2 regions of the Paenibacillus sp. FSL H8-0260 genome follow, and region 2 is predicted to be linked to the other one. Evidence: a T-box and tRNA genes for the amino acid it is inferred to sense, from the RefSeq annotation. Region 2 holds a T-box; the other holds one or more tRNA genes.
The links. The T-box of region 2 lies ahead of trpS (tryptophan--tRNA ligase). A T-box ahead of a tRNA ligase gene usually reads a tRNA of that ligase, here a tRNA-Trp.

Region 1: it encodes a tRNA-Trp, which carries the amino acid that the T-box ahead of trpS (tryptophan--tRNA ligase) is inferred to sense. The anticodon was not compared.

Annotation. Positions count from the first base shown of each region.
Region 1 is NZ_CP150298.1:5,979,156-5,986,655, forward strand. Features, by position in the region: gene MHI51_RS26445 (BMP family ABC transporter substrate-binding protein) at 1-877, opposite strand, end outside; gene MHI51_RS26450 (AraC family transcriptional regulator) at 1,205-1,960, shown strand; tRNA gene MHI51_RS26455 (tRNA-Leu) at 2,097-2,175, opposite strand; tRNA gene MHI51_RS26460 (tRNA-Cys) at 2,190-2,263, opposite strand; tRNA gene MHI51_RS26465 (tRNA-Gly) at 2,273-2,347, opposite strand; tRNA gene MHI51_RS26470 (tRNA-Gln) at 2,354-2,428, opposite strand; tRNA gene MHI51_RS26475 (tRNA-His) at 2,448-2,523, opposite strand; tRNA gene MHI51_RS26480 (tRNA-His) at 2,567-2,642, opposite strand; tRNA gene MHI51_RS26485 (tRNA-Trp) at 2,666-2,739, opposite strand; tRNA gene MHI51_RS26490 (tRNA-Tyr) at 2,746-2,831, opposite strand; tRNA gene MHI51_RS26495 (tRNA-Thr) at 2,837-2,912, opposite strand; tRNA gene MHI51_RS26500 (tRNA-Phe) at 2,941-3,016, opposite strand; tRNA gene MHI51_RS26505 (tRNA-Asp) at 3,027-3,104, opposite strand; tRNA gene MHI51_RS26510 (tRNA-Met) at 3,130-3,206, opposite strand; tRNA gene MHI51_RS26515 (tRNA-Val) at 3,224-3,299, opposite strand; tRNA gene MHI51_RS26520 (tRNA-Glu) at 3,355-3,429, opposite strand; tRNA gene MHI51_RS26525 (tRNA-Ser) at 3,448-3,540, opposite strand; tRNA gene MHI51_RS26530 (tRNA-Asn) at 3,544-3,619, opposite strand; rRNA gene MHI51_RS26535 (23S ribosomal RNA) at 3,680-6,606, opposite strand; rRNA gene MHI51_RS26540 (16S ribosomal RNA) at 6,869-7,500, opposite strand, start outside.
Region 2 is NZ_CP150298.1:5,812,155-5,819,654, forward strand. Features, by position in the region: gene MHI51_RS25795 (SCO family protein) at 1-234, opposite strand, end outside; gene cyoE (heme o synthase) at 258-1,190, opposite strand; gene MHI51_RS25805 (metal-dependent hydrolase) at 1,423-2,424, shown strand; gene MHI51_RS25810 (hypothetical protein) at 2,530-2,718, shown strand; gene trpS (tryptophan--tRNA ligase) at 2,721-3,707, opposite strand; T-box leader at 3,771-4,010, opposite strand; gene MHI51_RS25820 (aldose 1-epimerase) at 4,145-5,119, shown strand; gene MHI51_RS25825 (alpha/beta-type small acid-soluble spore protein) at 5,320-5,550, shown strand; gene MHI51_RS25830 (O-methyltransferase) at 5,704-6,114, opposite strand; gene MHI51_RS25835 (M3 family oligoendopeptidase) at 6,726-7,500, opposite strand, start outside.

The DNA.
Region 1 (7,500 bases), 170 kb from region 2:
TTTTAATAGATGAAGTAACGATTAGATTTGCTTTTTCACTATCCGTATCGTTAATCAACATTGCCTGATCGGAGTCTACACCGATTGCATATTTTTTCTTCTCTTTAGCTGCGTCAAAGATCCCAAGACCTGTACCCCCAGCCACGTTAAAAATAACATCTACACCGGAATTATATTGAATTAGAGACAGCTCCTTACCTTTTGCCGGGTTAACAAAATCACCAGCGTACGACACAGCCACTTTTACATCAGGATCAACGTACTGAGCACCTTGAATGTAACCGACCAAGAAAGCATTAATCCCCGGAATATCCATACCGCCGACAAACCCAATCACATTCTCAGGGGTAGCATTCGGCATATCCGATTGTGTAGCTAATGCTGCTACGGCACCTGCCAAGAAAGATACTTCATTTGTCGCATAAGACATGTTGTACATGTTATCTGGTGCTTCATCGATGTCGGTATCATAATTAATGAATTTTTTGTCTGGATACAATTCTGCCGTTGCATTAAACATCTCTGTAATTTCAGAACCGCCAGAAATAATTACATCCCAATCCTCGGAAGCGATATCGTTAAATGTAGGCTCCCATTTCGTTTTATCAACGCCCATTTCAACAACCTTTGTTACTGCACCAAGTTCATCCTTAACCTTTTGCAAGCCGTTATTAGCGGAATCAAAAAATGATTTATCCCCAAGTGTCCCCGGAATCAGCAATACAACCTTGAGTTTATCCCCTGCACCTGTTTCTCCACCCTCAGCAGCGTTTGATCCAGTATTCGCAGAAGAACCGTTATTGGACGTGTTATTCCCACATGCTGTGACCAGAACCATCACCATTAATAACAACAAAGAAAGAACTTTTTTATTCATTACTCTATTCCACCCCTAATTTTAGTTGGTTAGTAATCCGCAGAATCCCATCTTCACCCATTGTATAATTCACGGTTCAAATGGAAATTCTCTTTTTTCCAAATAAAGTATTATTAAAAGTAATAAATTTAACGTTTAGGCTCAAAAATAGCAATAAAAATACCATTATTATTAATAATCCGCTTTATTTCCGAACGAGATGGCCAGTCAGGTTGCGAACTTTCGGATTTATTGATACGATCATAACAAATATTATTAAAAATAATTATATGATTTCGGTCATTGTTTTGTACGATTCGGCTAAAACATAAGTATTGGAGGATCATCATGGATCGTGTTCTATATATTGTAAGTGCCACACATGAGCTAAATACTTATATCCCTCCACACCAGCATGAATGCTACGAACTAGTCTATTATTTACAGGGGGTAGGGACAACCAATGTTGGCCCACGAAGTTACCATTTTCGCTCCTCTTCTTTCGCGCTTGTGCCACCCAATCATAAACATGACGAGCACCACCGTGAGGATGCAAATGTATTATTTGTAGGCTTCCACTCGGAACACCCTAATATGAGTAATCTGCTCGGCGTATATGAAGATGATAAAGATCAGACCGTTCTTCAAATCCTGCTGCGAATGAAAGCAGAGTTTACACGCAAGCAAGACGGATTCTCTGAGCTTCTAAACCTACAAATGAGCGAGATTACCGTCCATCTTATGAGGCTTCTTAGTGCCTCTGGATATCAATCCCCAACAGAAGATCGAGTACAATATGTCCTTAATTATATGAATGAGCATTATCGCCATAAATTGTCCGTCGAAACACTATCAGAAATGTCCGGATATAGTTACGATCGTTTTCGCCATCTATTTAAAGAACGTTTCGGGTCTTCACCCCTGCGGTATTTGCTGTTAAAACGCCTGGATTATGCAAAGTCTCTATTACGTCATACTCAGATGCAAATCTCTGAAGTATCTGCTGCTGCAGGTTTTGTGAACGATGCCCAATTCTGCAATATGTTCAAACGAGAAATAGGTCATACCCCGCGAGCATTCCGCATTAATAATCAATCAGGTTAATCACTAATCAGATTAAAAAAAGCCGTTGAAATAGAGAAACTCTCTATTCAACGGCTTACTGCTGTAAACCCAAGGACATAAAGAAAAAAGGTTTGTAAGATTGCTTATAAAAGCATTCTTACAAACCTTTTTAAGATACCGGCGAGAGGACTCGAACCTCCACGGTTTCCCACTCGATTTTGAGTCGAGCGCGTCTGCCATTCCGCCACGCCGGCACATATGAACTAAATGGAGGCGCCACCCAGATTTGAACTGGGGATAAAGCTTTTGCAGAGCTTTGCCTTACCACTTGGCTATGGCGCCATGAAAACTTGGAGCGGACGACGGGAATCGAACCCGCGACCCTCGCCTTGGCAAGGCGATGCTCTACCGCTGAGCCACGTCCGCATAAAATGGCTGGGGATATAGGATTCGAACCTATGAGTGACGGAGTCAAAGTCCGTTGCCTTACCGCTTGGCTAATCCCCAATAACATTTTAAAGTAAAATGGGGCGACTGATGGGTCTCGAACCCACGAATGCCGGAACCACAATCCGGTGCGTTAACCCCTTCGCCACAGTCGCCATATTAAGTTGATATTGTTGCCATTATTCATTTTAAAGTAAATGGGGCGGCCGATGGGTCTCGAACCCACGAATGCCGGAACCACAATCCGGTGCGTTAACCCCTTCGCCACGGCCGCCATATTAAACTTTAGAAAGAACTTGGCAGGGGCAGCAGGAATTGAACCCACACCAACGGTTTTGGAGACCGTTGTTCTACCTTTAAACTATGCCCCTAAAAACTGGTGGAGGATGATGGATTCGAACCACCGAACACTCACGTGAGCAGATTTACAGTCTGATGCGTTTGGCCACTTCGCTAATCCTCCAAGGATGGTGCCGGCGAGAGGACTTGAACCCCCAACCTACTGATTACAAGTCAGTTGCTCTACCAATTGAGCTACACCGGCATGGCACTCATTCTTTTGTGATGATAAATGGTGGCTCGGGACGGAATCGAACCGCCGACACGAGGATTTTCAGTCCTCTGCTCTACCGACTGAGCTACCGAGCCATGATGAAAATGGCGGAACCGACGGGATTCGAACCCGCGATCTCCTGCGTGACAGGCAGGCATGTTAGGCCAACTACACCACGGTTCCAAAAGATATAATTGCTTAAGTTAATTGGTTGCGGGGGCAGGATTTGAACCTGCGGCCTTCGGGTTATGAGCCCGACGAGCTACCGGGCTGCTCCACCCCGCGTCAGTAAGAAAGTGTTATGGTGGAGGCTGAGGGGATCGAACCCCCGACCCTCTGCTTGTAAGGCAGATGCTCTCCCAGCTGAGCTAAGCCTCCATAAACAACAATTGTTATTGTACCAAAGTCCACTAGGATAAATCAAGTGAAAATTTGGTGACCCGTATGGGATTCGAACCCATGTTACCTCCGTGAAAGGGAGGTGTCTTAACCCCTTGACCAACGGGCCATACTAATTAAAAATTTGTGGCGGAGAGAGAGGGATTCGAACCCTCGAGACGCTTGTGGCGCCTACACGATTTCCAATCGTGCTCCTTCGGCCAAACTCGGACACCTCTCCATATGGCTCCCCGAACAGGACTCGAACCTGTGACAACTCGATTAACAGTCGAGTGCTCTACCAACTGAGCTATCAGGGAATATTCATACCAGGCTTGATGCCTGAAAACTGAATCCGAAACGAATCTGCATTCTACATATAGGATAAGCCCTCGACCGATTAGTATTGGTCAGCTCCATGCATTGCTGCACTTCCACCTCCAACCTATCTACCTCGTCGTCTTCAAGGGGTCTTACTAATTGGGAAATCTCATCTTGAGGGGGGCTTCACGCTTAGATGCTTTCAGCGCTTATCCCGTCCGTACGTAGCTACCCAGCCATGCTCCTGGCGGAACAACTGGTGCACCAGCGGTACGTCCATCCCGGTCCTCTCGTACTAAGGACAGCTCCTCTCAAATTTCCTGCGCCCACGACAGATAGGGACCGAACTGTCTCACGACGTTCTGAACCCAGCTCGCGTACCGCTTTAATGGGCGAACAGCCCAACCCTTGGGACCTACTTCAGCCCCAGGATGCGATGAGCCGACATCGAGGTGCCAAACCTCCCCGTCGATGTGGACTCTTGGGGGAGATAAGCCTGTTATCCCCAGGGTAGCTTTTATCCGTTGAGCGATGGCCCTTCCATGCGGTACCACCGGATCACTAAGTCCGACTTTCGTCCCTGCTCGACTTGTAGGTCTCGCAGTCAAGCTCCCTTATGCCTTTGCACTCTGCGAATGATTTCCAACCATTCTGAGGGAACCTTGGAACGCCTCCGTTACTCTTTAGGAGGCGACCGCCCCAGTCAAACTGCCCGCCTGACACGGTCCCCGTACCCGATAAGGGCACTAGGTTAGAACCTAGATACGATCAGGGTGGTATCCCAACGGCGCCTCCACCGAAGCTTGCGCTCCGATTTCTACGGCTCCCACCTATCCTGTACAGATCGTACCCAAATTCAATATCAAGCTGCAGTAAAGCTCCATGGGGTCTTTCCGTCTTGTCGCGGGTAACCTGCATCTTCACAGGTATTAAAATTTCACCGGATCTCTCGTTGAGACAGCGCCCAAGTCGTTACGCCATTCGTGCGGGTCAGAATTTACCTGACAAGGAATTTCGCTACCTTAGGACCGTTATAGTTACGGCCGCCGTTTACTGGGGCTTCGGTTCATAGCTTCGGGTTACCCCTAACCACTCCCCTTAACCTTCCAGCACCGGGCAGGCGTCAGCCCGTATACTTCGCCTTGCGGCTTCGCACAGACCTGTGTTTTTGCTAAACAGTCGCTTGGGCCTTTTCACTGCGGCCCCCTCGTGCTATTCACACTACCGGGGCACCCCTTCTCCCGAAGTTACGGGGTCATTTTGCCGAGTTCCTTAACGAGAGTTCTTCCGCGCGCCTTAGAATTCTCTTCTCGCCTACCTGTGTCGGTTTGCGGTACGGGCACCTTCTCCTGGCTAGAGGCTTTTCTTGGCAGTGTGAGATCATGACCTTCGCTACTATAATTTTCGCTCCCCATCACAGCCCAGCCTTAATGATGTGCGGATTTGCCTACACATCAGCCTCACTGCTTAGACGGACATCCATCAGTCCGCGTCACTACCCTCCTGCGTCACCCCATCGCTCATAGCGGATTACGGTGGTACAGTAATTTCAAACTGTTGTCCTTCGACTACGCCTTTCGGCCTCGCCTTAGGTCCCGACTTACCCTGAGCGGACGAGCCTTCCTCAGGAAACCTTGGGCTTTCGGCGGATCAGATTCTCACTGATCTTTTCGTTACTCATACCGGCATTCTCACTTGTGTAGTGTCCAGCGCTCTTTTCAGTACACCTTCAACCCCTACACAACGCTCCCCTACCCCAGATACATACGTATCTAGCCATAGCTTCGGTGGTGTGTTTAGCCCCGTTACATTTTCGGCGCAGAGTCACTCGACCAGTGAGCTATTACGCACTCTTTCAATGGTGGCTGCTTCTAAGCCAACATCCTGGTTGTCTGTGCAACTCCACATCCTTTCCCACTTAACACACACTTGGGGACCTTAGCTGATGGTCTGGGCTGTTTCCCTTTTGACAATGGATCTTAGCACTCACTGTCTGACTCCCGGCAATAAGTATATGGCATTCGGAGTTTGACTGAGCTTGGTAATCCTTGCGGACCCCGCACCCAATCAGTGCTCTACCTCCACTACTCTTATACCGAGGCTAGCCCTAAAGCTATTTCGGGGAGAACCAGCTATCTCCGAGTTCGATTGGAATTTCTCCGCTACCCCCACCTCATCCCCGCACTTTTCAACGTACGTGGGTTCGGGCCTCCAGTGCGTGTTACCGCACCTTCACCCTGGACAGGGGTAGATCACACGGTTTCGGGTCTACGTCCACATACTAATTCGCCCTATTCAGACTCGCTTTCGCTGCGGCTCCACCTTCTCGGCTTAACCTTGCATGTTAAACGTAACTCGCCGGTTCATTCTACAAAAGGCACGCCATCACCCATTAATAGGGCTCTGACTTTTTGTAAGCACACGGTTTCAGGTTCTATTTCACTCCCCTTCCGGGGTGCTTTTCACCTTTCCCTCACGGTACTGTTTCACTATCGGTCGCCAGGTAGTATTTAGCCTTAGCAGATGGTCCTGCTGGATTCATACGGGGTTTCACGTGCCCCGCACTACTCGGGATCCGTCTCGGAGAGAATACAGTTTAGGTTACAGGGCTTTTACCTCTATCGCGGGCCTTTCCAGACCTCTTCACCTACCATATTCCTTTGTAACTCCATGTGAGACGTCCCACAACCCCTAAGAGCAAGCTCTTAGGTTTAGGCTGTTCCGCGTTCGCTCGCCGCTACTGACGGAATCACTATTGTTTTCTCTTCCTCAGGGTACTTAGATGTTTCAGTTCCCCTGGTCTGCCTCTACATTTCCTATGTATTCAGAAATGAGTAACTGCGAATTACCACAGCTGGGTTTCCCCATTCGGACACCCCCGGATCAAAGCTTGCTTACAGCTCCCCGAGGCAGTTTCGTTGTTCGCCACGTCCTTCGTCGGCTCCTGGCGCCTAGGCATCCTCCGTGTGCTCTTATTAGCTTAACCTTGATTTTTCCGCAGGAAAATATCATACGATGACATTCTCTTTGGAATCATCTCACTAATAACATTTACTTGCTTACACAAGTTGCTAAAAGATGTTCTAAAACGCAAATTCGTTTCGGTATCCAGTTTTCAAGGATCAAGTCTTACTTGAGAGCTTAAACTCTCAAAACTGAGCAACGAGTGAGTAACAGGCCTAAACCTGAGTTTTGGAAGCTGAGCTTCCGATTTGAATGTTCTCATTGCAGAGAACGATTCTCCATAGAAAGGAGGTGATCCAGCCGCACCTTCCGATACGGCTACCTTGTTACGACTTCACCCCAATCATCTACCCCACCTTCGGCGGCTGGCTCCCTTGCGGGTTACCCCACCGACTTCGGGTGTTGTAAACTCTCGTGGTGTGACGGGCGGTGTGTACAAGACCCGGGAACGTATTCACCGCGGCATGCTGATCCGCGATTACTAGCAATTCCGACTTCATGCAGGCGAGTTGCAGCCTGCAATCCGAACTGAGACCGGCTTTGATGGGATTGGCTCCACCTCGCGGCTTCGCTTCCCGTTGTACCGGCCATTGTAGTACGTGTGTAGCCCAGGTCATAAGGGGCATGATGATTTGACGTCATCCCCACCTTCCTCCGGTTTGTCACCGGCAGTCACTCTAGAGTGCCCAGCTTAACCTGCTGGCAACTAAAGTTAAGGGTTGCGCTCGTTGCGGGACTTAACCCAACATCTCACGACACGAGCTGACGACAACCATGCACCACCTGTCTCCTCTGTCCCGAAGGCCGCCGCTATCTCTAGCAGATTCAGAGGGATGTCAAGACCTGGTAAGGTTCTTCGCGTTGCTTCGAATTAAACCACATACTCCACTGCTTGTGCGGGTCCCCGTCAATTCCT
Region 2 (7,500 bases):
ACATACATCCGGACATTGTGTGAAAAAAAAGTATACCAGCCGCGCCTTACCTTGTGTATCAGCCAGAGTAATCTGGTCTCCATCCACATTTTCAAGTGAAAAGTCCTGCACTTCACCGATTACCGGCAGTTTTTCTTTTCCTAAATTCAAAGAATTAACTGCCAGATAACCAGCCATTACCAAAGCAAGCAATAGTAGAATCCAGGTCCATTTATAACGCTTAAAGGTCTGCACGGACAATAATACCCTCCCTCTTCTTAACCGTGAATCGTATTCAATACAAGTACGATCAAACTTACCGTTAGATAGTTAATGGAGAAGAGGAAGTTCTTCTTCGCCCAGACTTCGTCATCTTTTGCTGCAAAGCCCATCAAGGTTATGATTAACCAAGCTAAGGACAGCGCTGTTGAAATCACCAGATAAAAAATGCCTGCATAATCGTAGGCGTACATTAACACTGGAATAGGCAGCAACAGTGCTACATAAGGAATCATTTGAAACTTCGTACGACGTGTTCCTTTGACTACAGGCAGCAGCGGAAATCCAGCGGCTCTATATTCTTCTTTACGTCTAATCCCGAGTGCCCAGAAATGGGGAGGTTGCCACAGAAACAACATCGCAAACATCAGCCAAGCCCCTAGATCAACTGTTCCCGTAACTGCAACGTAGCCAATTACCGGTGGCATAGCTCCAGAGATCGCACCTACTGAAGTGCTCCATGTTGATGTCCGTTTCAACCAAAGGGTGTATACTACAACGTAAACGAACATCCCTACAATCCCGAACAGACCGGCTAAAACTCCGGAAAAAGCAAACAGTACAATCAAGCCCGCAATCCCTAGCCCAATAGCATACAGCAATACGGTTTTGGGTTTCAGTCGTCCTGTAGGAAGCCCCCGATCGCGCGTTCTTTCCATCTTCATGTCCAAGTCACGGTCGAAATAGTTATTAAAAACACAGGCCGAAGCCATAACCAGCATTGTACCGAGCAGTGTCAGAACTAATCTGCCGTATTGAACATCCCAACCTGAAGCCAGCCAATATCCTGCAAAGGCAGCGATGAGGTTAGATCGGATAATACCGGGTTTTGTTACGGTAATGAAATCACGCCAACTTGCACCTTCCGGTGGAGATTTTGCAGACATAGCTGCAGAATCGGAAGAAGCTTGAAATGTTATATGATTATCCACACCAAATGATCCTCCTTCTAAACGAACTTCTAACGTTCTAGCCGAAGCACTAAATAGACTTCGCTGTTAACTTTATCATATCAAACCCGAGGAGACTTTGACAGTCATGGCACAGTATGTTCATGAATTTGACAATTACGTGACAATATTTATTTCCAGCCCGTTAATAACCTAAGCTGTATTTGGGTAATTATTAATAATGTACTTCCGAACAACAAAGGAGAACTGACCAATGGACACCGCTACACATTTAGTTATGGGCATAGGGTTAGCCGGACTTTCATTCGTAGATCCTGTCGTTGCTTCTGACCCTAAACTGGCCGGGGCCGTTATGCTGGCTACGATTTTAGGCTCACAAGCTCCTGATGCCGATACCGCATTAAGACTAAAGGACAATGCAATATATATTCGTAATCACCGGGGAATCACACACTCCTTGCCTTTTCTAATTTTGTGGCCCGCTCTGATTGCCCTAGTCTTAGGGCCTCTGTTTGGATTTACTGATTTGGCAGCTTTAAGCCATGTTGCACTCTGGGGTTTCATAGGCGTAGGCGTGCACGTCTTCTCTGATCTGTTTAACACCTATGGAACCCAGGCCGCCCGTCCATTTACTGAGAAATGGATTGCCTGGAATATCATCCACATTTTCGATCCATTTATTTTTGGCAGCCATATCGCAGCTATTCTACTCTGGATCACTGGGATTGTGCCGCCCAAACCTTTATTTATTACGCTTTATGCCTGTACCATTCTTTATTATATTTGGAGAACGGTTGTTCATGCCCGCCTTACACGAAACATCAAGCTTAAAGATATACACCATAATGCTGGTGAACGTTATATTGTAATCCCTACAATTTCACCTAAACGCTGGAACGTAGTTAAAGTGAAAAAAGACGGCAGCTATGACGTAGGGCAGCTACTGAACAACCGTCTGGAATGGTTCAAACATGCGGTCTGCTCGAATCATCCCGCTGTGGAAATATCCAAGTCGCATCCAGATATTCAGTCCTTTCTATATTTCACCTCTTATGCGGTTGCCGAAGTGGAGGAACTTCCTTCAGGATATATGGTGCGCTGGGGAGACGTTCGTTATTTACACCGCAAACAATACCCTTTTGTGGCTGTATTAGTTATGGATAACCAATATAAACCTTTAAATACTTATGTAGGCTGGCTTAGCAGTGATAAGCTCGACAAACGATTTTCCATCGACCCTGGTTCTTTACGATGAAACTGTAGACTTACTGAGAGATCTATTCTATAATCACAAAAAATCCCGGAGTATTTTATAATACTCCGGGATTCATTTTAGCAGACACGGAAAGGAAGGCTCTTAATGGGTAAAGGACTCTCACTTTGGTTCGCTTGTTCTTCTATTCTTATTCTCACTGCCGCTTCAATCGCGATCAGCTATAGCTTCTGGCTGGCACTTCTGCTTGGTTTTCTTTGCGTAATGAATATTGGCTGGGGATTTATCCTCAAAGCCAGAATTAGACGCAAACAGGAAAGCTTAAGCTCTGACTAAGATTAACGAGCTGGCAGAAAGCCCATCCGCTCTTTTACGCCATTCAACGTCTCAGCTGCAACAATACGTGCGCGTTCAGCACCTTCGGCAAGAATATCAGTGATCGCACCTGAACTGCGAATTTCATGATATCTTTGTTGCAAAGGCTCAAGTGTGGATACAACCACTTCCCCAAGATCCTTCTTAAAGCCACCATACATTTGTCCCTCATAACGATCGGCAATTTGCTGAAGGGACATTCCAGAACATTCCGAGTAAATACTCATCAAGTTACTAATCTCTGGCTTGTTAGCCGGATCAAAGATCACTTCACGTCCAGAATCAGTCGTTGCGCGGCTGATTTTTTTACGGATCACATCCGGCGAATCCAACAGGGCAATATAGCTGCCTGCATTCGGGCTGCTCTTGCTCATTTTTTTAGTGCCATCATCCAGAGACATAATGCGTGCGCCCACTTCAGGGATATACGGTTCAGGAATCGTAAAGAATTCGCCAAAACGGTTATTGAATCGGCCAGCTAAATCCCGGGTCAACTCCAAGTGCTGCTTCTGATCTTCACCTACTGGCACAAGATCCGCATTATAAACAAGAATATCTGCTGCCATTAAAGAAGGATATACGAATAGGCCCGCGCCAACTGAATCCTTACCTGATGATTTATCTTTGAACTGTGTCATACGCTCAAGCTCGCCCATTGCCGTTAGCGTAGTCATGATCCAGCCCAATTCCGCATGCTGAGGCACATGAGACTGCATATATACATTCGAACGCACAGGATCAATTCCTGCCGCGATAAAGAGTGCAGCTACAGCTTCAGACTGCTCACGCAGTGCCGCAGGATCTTGAGCAACGGTGATCGCATGCATATCGACAACCATAAAGAAACATTGATGATCGTCTTGCAGCTTCACAAAATTTTTCAGCGCTCCGATATAGTTACCCAAAGTTAGAGAACCGCTCGGTTGTATGCCTGACATTACTTTTTTCAACATAATATAGACCTCCGTTAGATGTGATTTCCAATTTCCGAGAACGCAAAAAAAGCCTCATCCGCAAGGGACGTGAGACCGTGGTGCCACCCTTATTCGCTGCTTAACCCTTATATAGTCAAAGGGAAACAGCCTTAGTCTTCCTTTAACGGGGAAGATCCGGCCGGTCTACTAGGGCATCTTGCTCCCGTTCAAGCGCGGCGCTCAGGGGTCCATTCATCAGGAGTGTCCTACCGGTTCGCATCAACCACCGGCTTTCTGAAGGTGCATTTCCTGTCTACTTGTCCCCGTCATCACATTCTCATCATAATTTAATGCCTTCATCATAGAACCATAAAGAGAAGTTGTCAAATCACTTAACCACTTCCGCATAAATCTGTTATGATAAGGTTATCCATGTTCTATTCGATTACAGTTACGATAAAGGAGCATATCTCATGAAACAGGTGACCAAAGGGCAGTGGGGCGGTTATGATACTTATATTTTGCACAGCCGCGAACTGGAAGTCACGCTTTTGCCGCGACTAGGAAACAACGTGATTTCATTGTTTGATGTAAAAGAACAACGGGAAATTCTGCGGCGGCCTGATGAAAGCGATCAAGCTTTCTTTATGCAAAAACCTTACCATTTTGGCATCCCGCTCTTAATTCCACCCGGAAGAATTCGTAAAGGAAAATTTCAATTCGAGGGTACAAGTTATCAATTTGACCAGAATACCGCTGGTGACAATCATATCCATGGTCTACACCGGACTCAATCCTGGTGTGTCAGCGATATTGAAGAAGACGAGGACGGTTGTGCAGTCACTACTGAATTCCTTACTGAAGATGATCCGCACTGGATGGAGCAATTTCCCATTCCACTCAAATTCGAAATGACATTCAGGCTTCAGGATGCCCGGCTCAGCCAGACTTTAAAGGTTACAAATCTCGGCGATCATCGTATTCCCTTTGGGATCGGTTATCACACCTGGTTTATGATCGATGGAGAACCTGAACGCTGGAATCTCAAGCTGCCCGTAAACAGCATTTATGAACTAAACGATGAATTGCTCCCTAGCGGCAATCTAATTCCACTTGGTGATCTAGATTCACTAAACTCTGGAATCAACCTCCAGGGAACTAATTTTGATACTGCTCTACGTATTGGTGACAAGCAGCCCGTAGAAGCCTTGCTATTACGCGATGATGGTTATGGTCTTCGTTATACAGCTGACGAGAATCATTTCCGCCACTGGGTCCTGTATACCAAAGGGCCGGCCGATCAATTTCTGTGCATCGAACCGTACACCTGGCTCCCGGATGCTCCTAACGTTTCCGATGACCCTTCCTTCACGGGCTTGCTGAAGGTAGAACCAGGTCAAAGTCTTGAGCTGTCCACTATGCTGGAAATGATCTATCCCGAGAATTAAAGCAGATATACATTATATCGGTCTTCCCTTGCGTTTACGTAAGAGAAGGCCGATTTTTTGTGCGAGCTTAGTTATTTGGGCTTTCTACCCTTACTTTTAATCGACTAATAATTACCATCCTTAAAACCTTTCGATAGCATGCATGAATTAGCCACTTAGCGCTCATACTATCTTCACAACGGGCGAAGGAGGTGACACACATGGGTCAAGCAGGTCAAGGTCGTAGCAGCCGTTCCAATAACCTTGTAGTTCCTCAAGCAAATGCAGCGTTGCAACAATTGAAATATGAAGCAGCACAAGAGCTTGGAGTAACGATCCCAGCTGACGGTTATTACGGGAACTACACTTCCCGCGAAACTGGTTCTTTGGGAGGTTACATCACTAAACGTCTAGTACAACTGGCAGAACAACAACTGTCCGGTCGTCAGTAACATCGTTATCTTAAGTGTTTTATCCGGCAGAGGTCTTAAAAAGCCTATTGCCGACTAGCTTTCAAACCTCTCACACTTCTTCCAGAAGCTGTGGGAGGTTTTTCTAATTTATAGCCTATAGTCCCAGCTGCAAACAATTTTTATGTAAAACGTTTAACTTAAAAATTGATCAGCACTCTCGGCGTAAGCATTACGGGTAGATCGAATCATCAGATTCGCCATATTATAATTAGACTCCAGCGTAGCATCTACGATTAGCTTGCCCTGTCTTATAGCGAATTCATAGCTGATCTCACCATGAGTCCAACGGCGTTTGTATTTCAGACTCTCCAGTGCCATTAGACGAAAAGAAGACTGCTGGCTCTCCGTTATTCCTTCCTTCACTTCTGTGAATCCACCACCCCGACCGGCTAAAGGGTGATGACGTATGCCGAATTTGCCAATGGTATTATTTCGTATTTGCACAAATACCGTACCGGAAGATAGCCCTGACAATTCCTCTTGCAGTTCCCTAAACACCAAATCCATCTGTCTTGCTAATGATAGCTGTTCTGTCTTAAGCATATCTTTCCTCCTAAAAGTTTTGTGAGCTTAGCTTCTTCGAGTTTTCTTCGTCTTATAAATCGAACCCTAAATATTTGGGCTAAGGGTCCGTCGCCACTGCGGGGAATGTTTGGACTTCCAGCCGCTGTTCTCTCCAAATTTCTTGAATTCTTACGCGTATAGCGGGTGAAATTCGGAGACAAAGGCGGTCGCTCCCGCTCTTACAGTTCCAAAATTCCCCTCGCCACTCCTTCCCCTTTTCCCAAGTTTCTGGTTCGATTTATATCGTTTTGTGAGCTTAGCTACTTCGAGTTTTCTTCGTACAAGCCGGCTTAGTAAGCGCTTACTTAAGCTTTTTGAGCTGAGCTCATTTGTCTTCCATGCAAGCCTTTTATAAGGCTCAAGGCTCATTATAGACCCCTTACATACGTCCAACAACATTATTCTACAAAATTGGGTTATTATCCCTAGTAATGCGCAAAATTCATAGATCATTCGTATATTAATTTTTATAAACCGGGGGTTTTCGACATTTAAGCATTAAAAAAAGACCCCTTAACCGGGGTCTTTGCGTGTTCACACTGAAATTCCGTTATTTTTTGTGTCCTGAAATTTGTCTTATTTTAGACATTTCACGCTAAATGCTCTGTCATCTCCAAGAACTCGTTAATATCAGCCACGATCAGATCTGTAGCTCCTTGCCAGAAATCCGGTTTTGTCAGATCCACTCCCAAATGTTTGAGCACCAAATCCTCCAATGTCATCACGCCGGTATCCTGCAACAAGCTATCATATTTGTCTGCAAAGGAAGCTCCCTCTTGTAATGCCAGACGATATAAGCCTGTACTGAACATATAACCAACGGTGTACGGGAAATTATAGAAAGGTACATCTGTGATATAGAAATGCAGCTTTGACGCCCAGAAGTGAGGATGGTATTCAGAAAGCACACCACAGAAAGCTTCTTTCTGTGCTTCCACCATCAGAGCAGAAAGTTCCTCAGCATTTACAAGGCCTTCCTTACGTTTCTCATAAAAGCGAGTCTCGAACAAGAATCGAGCATGAATGTTCATAAAGAATGCCACACTGTTCTGTATCTTCGTTTCAAGCAGAGCCAGCTTCTCCTCTGCATTGCCCGCAGCTTTAACCTGAGCATCAGATACAATCACTTCTGCAAAGGTTGAAGCGGTCTCTGCAACGTTCATTGCATAATTCTGATTAAATACAGGTTGATCATCAAGCAGGTAGGAATGATAAGCATGTCCCAGCTCATGGGCCAATGTTGAAACATTGGAAGGTGTGCCGCTGTAAGTCATGAATATCCGTGATTCTTTACTCTCAGGGAAGGAAGTACAGAATCCACCAGGACGTTTGCCATTACGATCCTCAACCTCGATCCAGTTATTA